3 regions of the Lysinibacillus sp. FSL M8-0216 genome follow, and region 2 is predicted to be linked to each of the others. Evidence: a T-box and tRNA genes for the amino acid it is inferred to sense, from the RefSeq annotation. Region 2 holds a T-box; the other regions hold tRNA genes.
The links. A T-box is a leader RNA that pairs with one kind of tRNA and senses whether it is charged. The one in region 2 lies ahead of metG (methionine--tRNA ligase), so its partner is inferred to be a tRNA-Met.
Positions count from the first base shown of each region.

Region 1: it has a tRNA-Met gene. The T-box ahead of metG (methionine--tRNA ligase) is inferred to sense a tRNA for this amino acid. The anticodon was not compared.
Region 3: it has a tRNA-Met gene. The T-box ahead of metG (methionine--tRNA ligase) is inferred to sense a tRNA for this amino acid. The anticodon was not compared.

Region 1 covers NZ_CP152007.1:3,809,075-3,812,318, forward strand. Annotated here, with positions in the region: gene nadA (quinolinate synthase NadA) at 1-428, shown strand, start outside; gene MKX57_RS18870 (VOC family protein) at 568-984, shown strand; tRNA gene MKX57_RS18875 (tRNA-Glu) at 1,052-1,123, opposite strand; tRNA gene MKX57_RS18880 (tRNA-Ser) at 1,126-1,216, opposite strand; tRNA gene MKX57_RS18885 (tRNA-Asn) at 1,228-1,304, opposite strand; tRNA gene MKX57_RS18890 (tRNA-Ile) at 1,313-1,386, opposite strand; tRNA gene MKX57_RS18895 (tRNA-Gly) at 1,388-1,461, opposite strand; tRNA gene MKX57_RS18900 (tRNA-Phe) at 1,467-1,542, opposite strand; tRNA gene MKX57_RS18905 (tRNA-Asp) at 1,596-1,671, opposite strand; tRNA gene MKX57_RS18910 (tRNA-Met) at 1,675-1,749, opposite strand; tRNA gene MKX57_RS18915 (tRNA-Ser) at 1,800-1,892, opposite strand; tRNA gene MKX57_RS18920 (tRNA-Ile) at 1,911-1,984, opposite strand; tRNA gene MKX57_RS18925 (tRNA-Met) at 1,991-2,064, opposite strand; tRNA gene MKX57_RS18930 (tRNA-Ala) at 2,091-2,166, opposite strand; tRNA gene MKX57_RS18935 (tRNA-Pro) at 2,184-2,260, opposite strand; tRNA gene MKX57_RS18940 (tRNA-Arg) at 2,270-2,346, opposite strand; tRNA gene MKX57_RS18945 (tRNA-Leu) at 2,355-2,443, opposite strand; tRNA gene MKX57_RS18950 (tRNA-Gly) at 2,449-2,523, opposite strand; tRNA gene MKX57_RS18955 (tRNA-Leu) at 2,560-2,644, opposite strand; tRNA gene MKX57_RS18960 (tRNA-Lys) at 2,668-2,743, opposite strand; tRNA gene MKX57_RS18965 (tRNA-Thr) at 2,752-2,827, opposite strand; tRNA gene MKX57_RS18970 (tRNA-Val) at 2,834-2,906, opposite strand; rRNA gene rrf (5S ribosomal RNA) at 2,917-3,032, opposite strand; rRNA gene MKX57_RS18980 (23S ribosomal RNA) at 3,219-3,244, opposite strand, start outside.
Region 2 covers NZ_CP152007.1:4,489,051-4,492,294, reverse strand. Annotated here, with positions in the region: gene rsgA (ribosome small subunit-dependent GTPase A) at 1-348, shown strand, start outside; gene fosM (FosM family fosfomycin resistance protein) at 369-794, shown strand; gene MKX57_RS22285 (HAD hydrolase-like protein) at 810-1,457, shown strand; T-box leader at 1,569-1,829, shown strand; gene metG (methionine--tRNA ligase) at 1,887-3,244, shown strand, end outside.
Region 3 covers NZ_CP152007.1:3,801,321-3,804,564, forward strand. Annotated here, with positions in the region: gene MKX57_RS18735 (iron ABC transporter permease) at 1-355, shown strand, start outside; gene MKX57_RS18740 (ABC transporter ATP-binding protein) at 371-1,168, shown strand; tRNA gene MKX57_RS18745 (tRNA-Glu) at 1,289-1,360, opposite strand; tRNA gene MKX57_RS18750 (tRNA-Ser) at 1,363-1,453, opposite strand; tRNA gene MKX57_RS18755 (tRNA-Asn) at 1,465-1,541, opposite strand; tRNA gene MKX57_RS18760 (tRNA-Ile) at 1,550-1,623, opposite strand; tRNA gene MKX57_RS18765 (tRNA-Gly) at 1,625-1,698, opposite strand; tRNA gene MKX57_RS18770 (tRNA-Phe) at 1,704-1,779, opposite strand; tRNA gene MKX57_RS18775 (tRNA-Asp) at 1,833-1,908, opposite strand; tRNA gene MKX57_RS18780 (tRNA-Met) at 1,912-1,986, opposite strand; tRNA gene MKX57_RS18785 (tRNA-Ser) at 2,037-2,129, opposite strand; tRNA gene MKX57_RS18790 (tRNA-Ile) at 2,148-2,221, opposite strand; tRNA gene MKX57_RS18795 (tRNA-Met) at 2,228-2,301, opposite strand; tRNA gene MKX57_RS18800 (tRNA-Ala) at 2,328-2,403, opposite strand; tRNA gene MKX57_RS18805 (tRNA-Pro) at 2,421-2,497, opposite strand; tRNA gene MKX57_RS18810 (tRNA-Arg) at 2,507-2,583, opposite strand; tRNA gene MKX57_RS18815 (tRNA-Leu) at 2,592-2,680, opposite strand; tRNA gene MKX57_RS18820 (tRNA-Gly) at 2,686-2,760, opposite strand; tRNA gene MKX57_RS18825 (tRNA-Leu) at 2,797-2,881, opposite strand; tRNA gene MKX57_RS18830 (tRNA-Lys) at 2,905-2,980, opposite strand; tRNA gene MKX57_RS18835 (tRNA-Thr) at 2,989-3,064, opposite strand; tRNA gene MKX57_RS18840 (tRNA-Val) at 3,071-3,143, opposite strand; rRNA gene rrf (5S ribosomal RNA) at 3,154-3,244, opposite strand, start outside.

The DNA.
Region 1 (3,244 bases), 680 kb from region 2:
AGGGTCATTGCTCTGTACATGAAGGATTTACAGTTCAACATACAGAGACTGTTCGTAAGGAATATCCAGCCATGAAAATTATTGTTCACCCTGAATGTAGTCGTGAAGTTGTAGATGCGGCTGATGATGCTGGTTCAACTAAGTACATTATCGATACAATTAGTCAAGCACCTAGTGGATCTGCATGGGCAATAGGGACAGAAATGAATCTGGTCAATCGTATTATAAAGCAGCATCCAGATAAACAGATCATCTCTTTAAATGAAAACTTTTGTCCTTGCCTAACAATGAATCGCATTGATCTCCCCCATTTACTATGGTGCTTAGAAAGCATTGAACAAGGTCAACCACATAACCGTATTCAAGTTGATAGCCATACTAGCACTGAAGCTCTTAGTTCTCTGGAAAGAATGTTAGCAAGAAGATAAATTACGATTTTAAAGCAGAGATGTTGTAAAAAACAATATTTCTGCTTTTTATTTGCTCATAAAATTAAGTATCTGGTTACCTCCTGAAATTGACACTCATTTATTTTTTATGATAATGTCGATTTGGAGGTGATAAGAAATGTCTTTTCAATCGAAAAATATTTTCATTAATTTACCAGTAAAAAATGTAAACAAATCCACGTCATTTTTTAAGGAGTTAGGTTTTGAGTTCAATCAACAATTCAGTGATGAAACAACTTCCTCAATGATTATTAGCGAAAATATTTTTGCTTTACTAATGGTCGAAGATCGCTTCAAAGGATTTAGTAACAAGGAGATACCGGATACTACTGTTTCTGCCCAAGCAATTTTATGTCTATCTGCAGAAAATCGCGAGCAAGTAGATCAGCTAGTAAATAAGGCACTTGCCTCCGGGGGTAAACCTTATAGTGATCCACAGGATCATGGATTTATGTATGGCTGGGGTTTTCAAGATTTAGATGGGCATATTTGGGAAGTAGTTTATATGGATGAGCATGCAATGAATCAAGAGTAAATCGTTTATCTTATATTAGTTTTCTATAAAAAAACAGTAGACGCACATGCATCTACTGTTTTTTGTATGACCCGTACGGGATTCGAACCCGTGTTACCGCCGTGAAAGGGCGGTGTCTTAACCACTTGACCAACGGGCCAATGGCGGAGAAGGAGGGATTTGAACCCTCGCGCCGGTTACCCGACCTACACCCTTAGCAGGGGCGCCTCTTCAGCCTCTTGAGTACTTCCCCACACAAAAAAATGGCTCCGAAGGCAGGACTCGAACCTGCGACAACCTGATTAACAGTCAGGTGCTACTACCAACTGAGCTACTTCGGAATAAATAATGGGCCTAAATGGACTCGAACCATCGACCTCACGCTTATCAGGCGTGCGCTCTAACCAGCTGAGCTATAGGCCCTTGGAGCGGGTGATGAGAATCGAACTCACGACATCAGCTTGGAAGGCTGAGGTTTTACCATTAAACTACACCCGCATAAATGGTGGGTCAGGACGGAATCGAACCGCCGACACTTAGAGCTTCAATCTAATGCTCTACCAACTGAGCTACTGACCCATTTCGTCCATGCTAAGCTTGCTCACTTTTTGCTTCTCATGTCTATAAAAAAATGGCGGTCCCGACCGGGATCGAACCGGCGATCTCCTGCGTGACAGGCAGGCATGTTAACCGCTACACCACGGGACCATTTGGTTGCGGGGGCCGGATTTGAACCAACGACCTTCGGGTTATGAGCCCGACGAGCTACCACTGCTCCACCCCGCGATAATCTTATTGTCTTTTCGAGTTTTTAAAGCACCATTTATGAATAAAACTGGAGGAGGTAGAGGGATTCGAACCCCCGCGCGGTGTTACCCGCCTGTCGGTTTTCAAGACCGATCCCTTCAGCCAGACTTGGGTATACCTCCGTAATAATATATAAATGATGGACCTTGCAGGACTCGAACCTGCGACCGGACGGTTATGAGCCGTCTGCTCTAACCAACTGAGCTAAAGGTCCTTAAGATGGCGGCAGAGGGGATCGAACCCCCGACCTTACGGGTATGAACCGTACGCTCTAGCCAGCTGAGCTACGCCGCCAGGATCTTTATACTGGTTAATTACTATGGTGGAGCCTAGCGGGATCGAACCGCTGACCTCCTGCGTGCAAGGCAGGCGCTCTCCCAGCTGAGCTAAGGCCCCATAATATTTTTTGGAAATGGTCGGGAAGACAGGATTCGAACCTGCGACCCCTTGGTCCCAAACCAAGTGCTCTACCAAGCTGAGCTACTTCCCGTTGTTCTTATGGCGCGCCCGACAGGAGTCGAACCCATAACCTTCTGATCCGTAGTCAGACGCTCTATCCAATTGAGCTACGGGCGCATATAAAATGGTGCCGAGGACCGGAATCGAACCGGTACGGTAGTCACCTACCGCAGGATTTTAAGTCCTGTGCGTCTGCCAGTTCCGCCACCCCGGCACATTTGGAGCGGAAGACGAGGTTCGAACTCGCGACCCCCACCTTGGCAAGGTGGTGTTCTACCACTGAACTACTTCCGCATGTGCATAAGTTTTTTTATCTGGCATATTGAAAAATGGTGCGGGTGAAGGGAGTCGAACCCCCACGCCTTGCGGCGCTAGATCCTAAGTCTAGTGCGTCTGCCAATTCCGCCACACCCGCTTAATATGGTTGGTACTTATAAATGGTGAGCCATGAAGGACTCGAACCTTCGACCCTCTGATTAAAAGTCAGATGCTCTACCAACTGAGCTAATGGCTCGTCTGAAATGGTGCCGGCTATAGGAATCGAACCCACGACCTACTGATTACAAGTCAGTTGCTCTACCTGCTGAGCTAAACCGGCAAATGATGGAGGATGACGGGCTCGAACCGCCGACCCTCTGCTTGTAAGGCAGATGCTCTCCCAGCTGAGCTAATCCTCCTGGGTATTATGCCTAGCGACGTCCTACTCTCACAGGGGGAAGCCCCCAACTACCATCGGCGCTAAAGAGCTTAACTTCCGTGTTCGGTATGGGAACGGGTGTGACCTCTTTGCCATCATCACTAGACTATAGTCGGCTTTCAATATACATCGTATTTCTTCGTCAGCTTCTGTCGTTCAGTCAGTCACGTACTTGAGTACGCTCCTTCCTTCTCTCTATTGCTTCCTCGAACTACTCGTATCTTGAAACCCTTCATAAAAGAAATTATTCTTTCAAAACTGGATAAACGGTTCATTGAATGTTTCAAACATTTTGGTTAAGTCCTCGATCGATTAGTA
Region 2 (3,244 bases):
CACAGAGAGTTAGTGATGTTACCTTCTGGCGGCTGTTTAATTGATACGCCGGGAATGCGTGAGCTACAATTATGGAATCAAGGTGATAGTTTATCATCTAGCTTTCAAGATGTTGAGGAATTAGCAAAAGCTTGCCGTTATCGTGATTGTACCCATCAAAAAGAGCCGTATTGTGCAGTACAGCAAGCTATTGCAGATGGTGAACTTGATCAAAATCGTTTACAAAGCTATTTTAAGCTACAAAGAGAATTGGCTTATATGGAACGCAAAACAAATGTGCAGGCAAAGCTCGAGGAGCAACGTAAATGGAAGCAAATTTCTAAAGGCGTTAAAAAGGGAAAAAAATAAAGAGGAGCACACAAACACATATGACCATACAAAGCATAAATCATCTACTATTTTCAGTGTCTGATCTAGAGCAATCTATTGCATTTTATGAAAATGTTTTCGATGCCAAGTTACTTGTAAAGGGAAATAGCACAGCCTATTTTGATGTAAATGGGCTGTGGCTTGCCCTCAATGTTGAAAAAGATATACCGCGCAATGACATTCAATATTCCTATACACATATCGCTTTCACGATCTCTGAGGATGAGTTCGATAAAATGTATGATAAATTGGTACAATTGAAGGTTCATATTTTAGATGGCCGACAAAGAGATGAAAGAGATAAAAAATCAATTTATTTTACCGATCCTGATGGACATAAGTTTGAATTCCATACGGGGACTTTGCAAGATCGTTTGGATTATTATAAGAAGGAAAAGTTACATATGGAGTTTTTTAATCATTAATCAAGGAGTGATTTTGTGACGAAAGCTTTTATTTTTGATATGGATGGCACTTTATTTCAAACAAATCTTATTTTAGAACCTGCGCTGGATGCCACATTTGATGTGTTGCGTACAAAGGGCTTATGGCAGGGAGAAACACCTATTGAAAAATACCGTGAAATTATGGGCGTTCCTTTACCGGTTGTATGGGAGACTTTATGTCCAATGCATTCAGTAGACATACGTGAGGAGAGCAATGTGCTATTTCATGTAGAGTTGACCGACCAAATCCGTAGTCGTAAAGGTGCGCTTTATCCACATGCTGAGCAAACCCTTGCTACATTGTCGAAAAGCTATCCGTTATACATAGCGAGTAATGGACAGGTTGACTATTTACAGGCAATTGTTGAAACCTATCAATTAGAGCAATTTATAAAGGGGACTTACAGCATTCAATCCATTGCAAGCGGACATAAATCAGATTTAGTTAAAAAAGTAATGCAAGACAATGGGATTCAGGACGGGGCGGTAGTTGGAGATCGTTCATCCGATATTCAAGCTGCCCACGATAATGAGCTACTCTCAATAGGTGTTCGTTTTGACTTTGCTCAGGATCATGAATTGCAACAGGCACATATTGTAATAGATGATTTAACGGAGTTATTAAACATAGAAATAGGCTAATCATGATAAACACATTAACATATGAGTGAGCGTTTTGAAAAAATGGAAGCGACCTTAACGACAATTATTGCATTTCATCGCAATAAAGCGTAGAATAGTGCCAATCCTATAGATAATGCATTGAAAAGGAAAAGTAAATAGGAACAGCATTTTGTAGAGAGCCTCTGTTGGTGGAAATGAGGTAAATGAATCCTTTTGAAAATGACCTTTGAGCTTCGTACCGAAAGCTTTTTAGCAAGTAGATTACGACGAGATGGGCACTCGTTACAACGGCGGCAGTATCTCATATTTAAAAAAAGACGTACTGAATGAGGCAAATAGTGTGAGCTATTTGTAAATATAGGTGGTAACACGGGTAGACTCGTCCTAATCAGATTTGATTAGGGCGATTTTTTTTACCATTTTTTTATGTGAGGGGAGCAATTTAGAATGACTATTGTTATTGGAGGCGCTTGGCCGTATGCAAATGGCTCTTTGCATTTAGGACATGTAGCCGCACTATTACCAGGTGATATTTTGGCTAGATATTACCGTCAAAAAGGTGAGCAAGTATTATACGTATCGGGTAGTGACTGTAATGGTACACCAATTTCTATACGTGCAGCACAGGAAAACACAACAACCGAGGCGATTGCTAATCATTATCATGAAGAATTTACAAAATGTTTTAATGAGCTAGGATTTACTTATGATTTATACACAAGAACAGACGCAGAGCACCATCATGAATCCGTTAAAGGCTTATTTTTACAGCTACTTGCCAACAATTTTTTATATAAAAAGAAAATTGAACAGGCTTACTGTGAGGCAGATCAGCAATTTTTGCCGGATCGATTTGTAGAGGGCATATGCCCAAATTGTGGTGCAAAGGCGAGAGGAGACCAATGTGATAACTGCTCGGAAATTTTAGACCCATTGGATTTAATCGATAAGAGCTGTAAAATATGTGGGAATGAGCCAGTCATTCGAGAGACAGAACATTTTTATTTTACCTTTAGTCAATTTCAAGGGAGATTAGAGACCTTTTTATCCGAGGCAAAGGCAGAAAAACGTTGGAGGGACAATGCTTTAAGATTGACAGAGCGCTACTTAGCAGAGGGCGTTCCTGACCGAGCAGTAACGAGAGATTTGCCAAATGGAATAGATGTTCCAGTTCCTGGCTTTGAGGGTAAAAAAATATATGTGTGGATTGAAGCAGTTGCAGGTTATTTAACGGCTAGCCTAGAATGGGCAAAGCAACATCATATGGCGATTGAAGATTTATGGAATGAAGAAACCATTTCATACTATGTCCATGGAAAGGATAATATCCCATTCCACACAGTTATTTGGCCAGCTATTTTAATGGGACTAGGTGCGAAAGCTTTGCCGACACATATCGTATCTAATGAATATTTAACATTAGAAAAACGCAAATTATCGACGAGTCAAAACTGGGCTGTATGGGTTCCGTATATTTTAAGTCGTTATGATGCTGACTCTATTCGCTATTTTTTAACGACTAATGCACCAGAAAATCGAGATACTGATTTTTCATGGCGAGAATTTATTTACAGCCATAATGGTGAATTACTTGGTGCCTATGGTAATTTTGTGAACCGAACATTGAAATTTATAGAGAAATCCTTTGCTAATCAAGTACCTCAGGCTGAAGTGGATAGTACTATTCGCAAACAAACTATTCAGCTATTTAATGAAGTGGGTATTCTTATTGAGGGTGGCCATTTCAAGCAAGCATTAGAGTCCATTTTTGAGTATATTCGTGGCGCTAATCGTTACTTCGATGA
Region 3 (3,244 bases), 690 kb from region 2:
GTTAAATGTACAAGAATTAGGTGATGATACAGCGGCAGGATTAGGACAATCCGTTCAAAAAACTCGTCTATATTTAATTCTGTTATGTTGCTGCTTAGTAGCAAGTGCCATTTCCTTTGCGGGGGCAATTGGATTTGTAGGGTTGATGGCCCCTCATATCGCACGTCGTATCGTTGGTTCATCATTCGGAGTACTTGTGCCAACATCCGCAGCCATTGGAGCATTGCTCGTAATGGTTGCGGATATTATCGGTCGTACTGCGTTTAGCCCTTTAGAAGTGCCAGCTGGTGTCTTTACTGCTGCCATCGGTGCTCCTTATTTTATCTATTTATTATTTAGAAATCCTAATAAATAAAGGAGTTCATACATCATGACTGAATCCTTATTAACTAAATCCCTAACATTAAGTTATGGTGATTCCAATATTATCGAAGATCTCAATTTATCTATCCCTTTGAATGAAATTACTGTCTTAATTGGAGCGAACGGCTGTGGCAAATCTACACTTTTACGCTCTATTGCTCGATTATTAAAGCCCAAAAAGGGATCTGTGTTATTAGATGGCGAAGATATTTTTAAACTATCTACAAAGCAAGTAGCTAAAAACCTTTCTATACTTCCTCAATCACCAGTAGCACCAGAAGGCTTAACGGTTCTACAGCTCGTTAAACAAGGACGATTTCCTTATCAAAGTTGGCGCCAGCAATGGACGGAGAAGGACGAGGAAATTGTGATGAATGCCTTAAAAGCAACAGGTACGGAGCAATTACGAGATAGACCAGTGGATGAGCTATCAGGTGGGCAACGTCAACGTGCATGGATTGCTATGACACTTGCTCAAGATACAGATATTATTCTTTTAGATGAGCCTACAACCTATTTAGATCTAACTCATCAAATAGAAGTGTTAGATTTATTATTTGAATTAAATCAACAGCAAAAGCGAACAATTATTATGGTCTTACATGATATAAACCTCGCTTGTCGTTATGCCGATCATATCATTACTGTACGTGATCGAGGAGTTTATCGCCAAGGTAAGCCTGAAGAGATCATGACGACAGAATTAGTTAGCCATGTATTTGATCTTGAATGTCAAATGACATCAGATCCAATCTTTGGAACACCTTTATGTATTCCTTATGGTAAAGGACGAAATATTACGTAAGTCTTCAAAAAACAACAAGCCTTCGCCGATTGATTATCTGGCGAAGGCTTTCTTGTTACCTGTTCTTTTCCGTTCATAAAAAAAGTGCAGTAGATGTAAATTCATCTACTGCACTTAGTATGACCCGTACGGGATTCGAACCCGTGTTACCGCCGTGAAAGGGCGGTGTCTTAACCACTTGACCAACGGGCCAATGGCGGAGAAGGAGGGATTTGAACCCTCGCGCCGGTTACCCGACCTACACCCTTAGCAGGGGCGCCTCTTCAGCCTCTTGAGTACTTCCCCACACAAAAAAATGGCTCCGAAGGCAGGACTCGAACCTGCGACAACCTGATTAACAGTCAGGTGCTACTACCAACTGAGCTACTTCGGAATAAATAATGGGCCTAAATGGACTCGAACCATCGACCTCACGCTTATCAGGCGTGCGCTCTAACCAGCTGAGCTATAGGCCCTTGGAGCGGGTGATGAGAATCGAACTCACGACATCAGCTTGGAAGGCTGAGGTTTTACCATTAAACTACACCCGCATAAATGGTGGGTCAGGACGGAATCGAACCGCCGACACTTAGAGCTTCAATCTAATGCTCTACCAACTGAGCTACTGACCCATTTCGTCCATGCTAAGCTTGCTCACTTTTTGCTTCTCATGTCTATAAAAAAATGGCGGTCCCGACCGGGATCGAACCGGCGATCTCCTGCGTGACAGGCAGGCATGTTAACCGCTACACCACGGGACCATTTGGTTGCGGGGGCCGGATTTGAACCAACGACCTTCGGGTTATGAGCCCGACGAGCTACCACTGCTCCACCCCGCGATAATCTTATTGTCTTTTCGAGTTTTTAAAGCACCATTTATGAATAAAACTGGAGGAGGTAGAGGGATTCGAACCCCCGCGCGGTGTTACCCGCCTGTCGGTTTTCAAGACCGATCCCTTCAGCCAGACTTGGGTATACCTCCGTAATAATATATAAATGATGGACCTTGCAGGACTCGAACCTGCGACCGGACGGTTATGAGCCGTCTGCTCTAACCAACTGAGCTAAAGGTCCTTAAGATGGCGGCAGAGGGGATCGAACCCCCGACCTTACGGGTATGAACCGTACGCTCTAGCCAGCTGAGCTACGCCGCCAGGATCTTTATACTGGTTAATTACTATGGTGGAGCCTAGCGGGATCGAACCGCTGACCTCCTGCGTGCAAGGCAGGCGCTCTCCCAGCTGAGCTAAGGCCCCATAATATTTTTTGGAAATGGTCGGGAAGACAGGATTCGAACCTGCGACCCCTTGGTCCCAAACCAAGTGCTCTACCAAGCTGAGCTACTTCCCGTTGTTCTTATGGCGCGCCCGACAGGAGTCGAACCCATAACCTTCTGATCCGTAGTCAGACGCTCTATCCAATTGAGCTACGGGCGCATATAAAATGGTGCCGAGGACCGGAATCGAACCGGTACGGTAGTCACCTACCGCAGGATTTTAAGTCCTGTGCGTCTGCCAGTTCCGCCACCCCGGCACATTTGGAGCGGAAGACGAGGTTCGAACTCGCGACCCCCACCTTGGCAAGGTGGTGTTCTACCACTGAACTACTTCCGCATGTGCATAAGTTTTTTTATCTGGCATATTGAAAAATGGTGCGGGTGAAGGGAGTCGAACCCCCACGCCTTGCGGCGCTAGATCCTAAGTCTAGTGCGTCTGCCAATTCCGCCACACCCGCTTAATATGGTTGGTACTTATAAATGGTGAGCCATGAAGGACTCGAACCTTCGACCCTCTGATTAAAAGTCAGATGCTCTACCAACTGAGCTAATGGCTCGTCTGAAATGGTGCCGGCTATAGGAATCGAACCCACGACCTACTGATTACAAGTCAGTTGCTCTACCTGCTGAGCTAAACCGGCAAATGATGGAGGATGACGGGCTCGAACCGCCGACCCTCTGCTTGTAAGGCAGATGCTCTCCCAGCTGAGCTAATCCTCCTGGGTATTATGCCTAGCGACGTCCTACTCTCACAGGGGGAAGCCCCCAACTACCATCGGCGCTAAAGAGCTTAACTTCCGTGTTCGGTATGGGAACGGGTG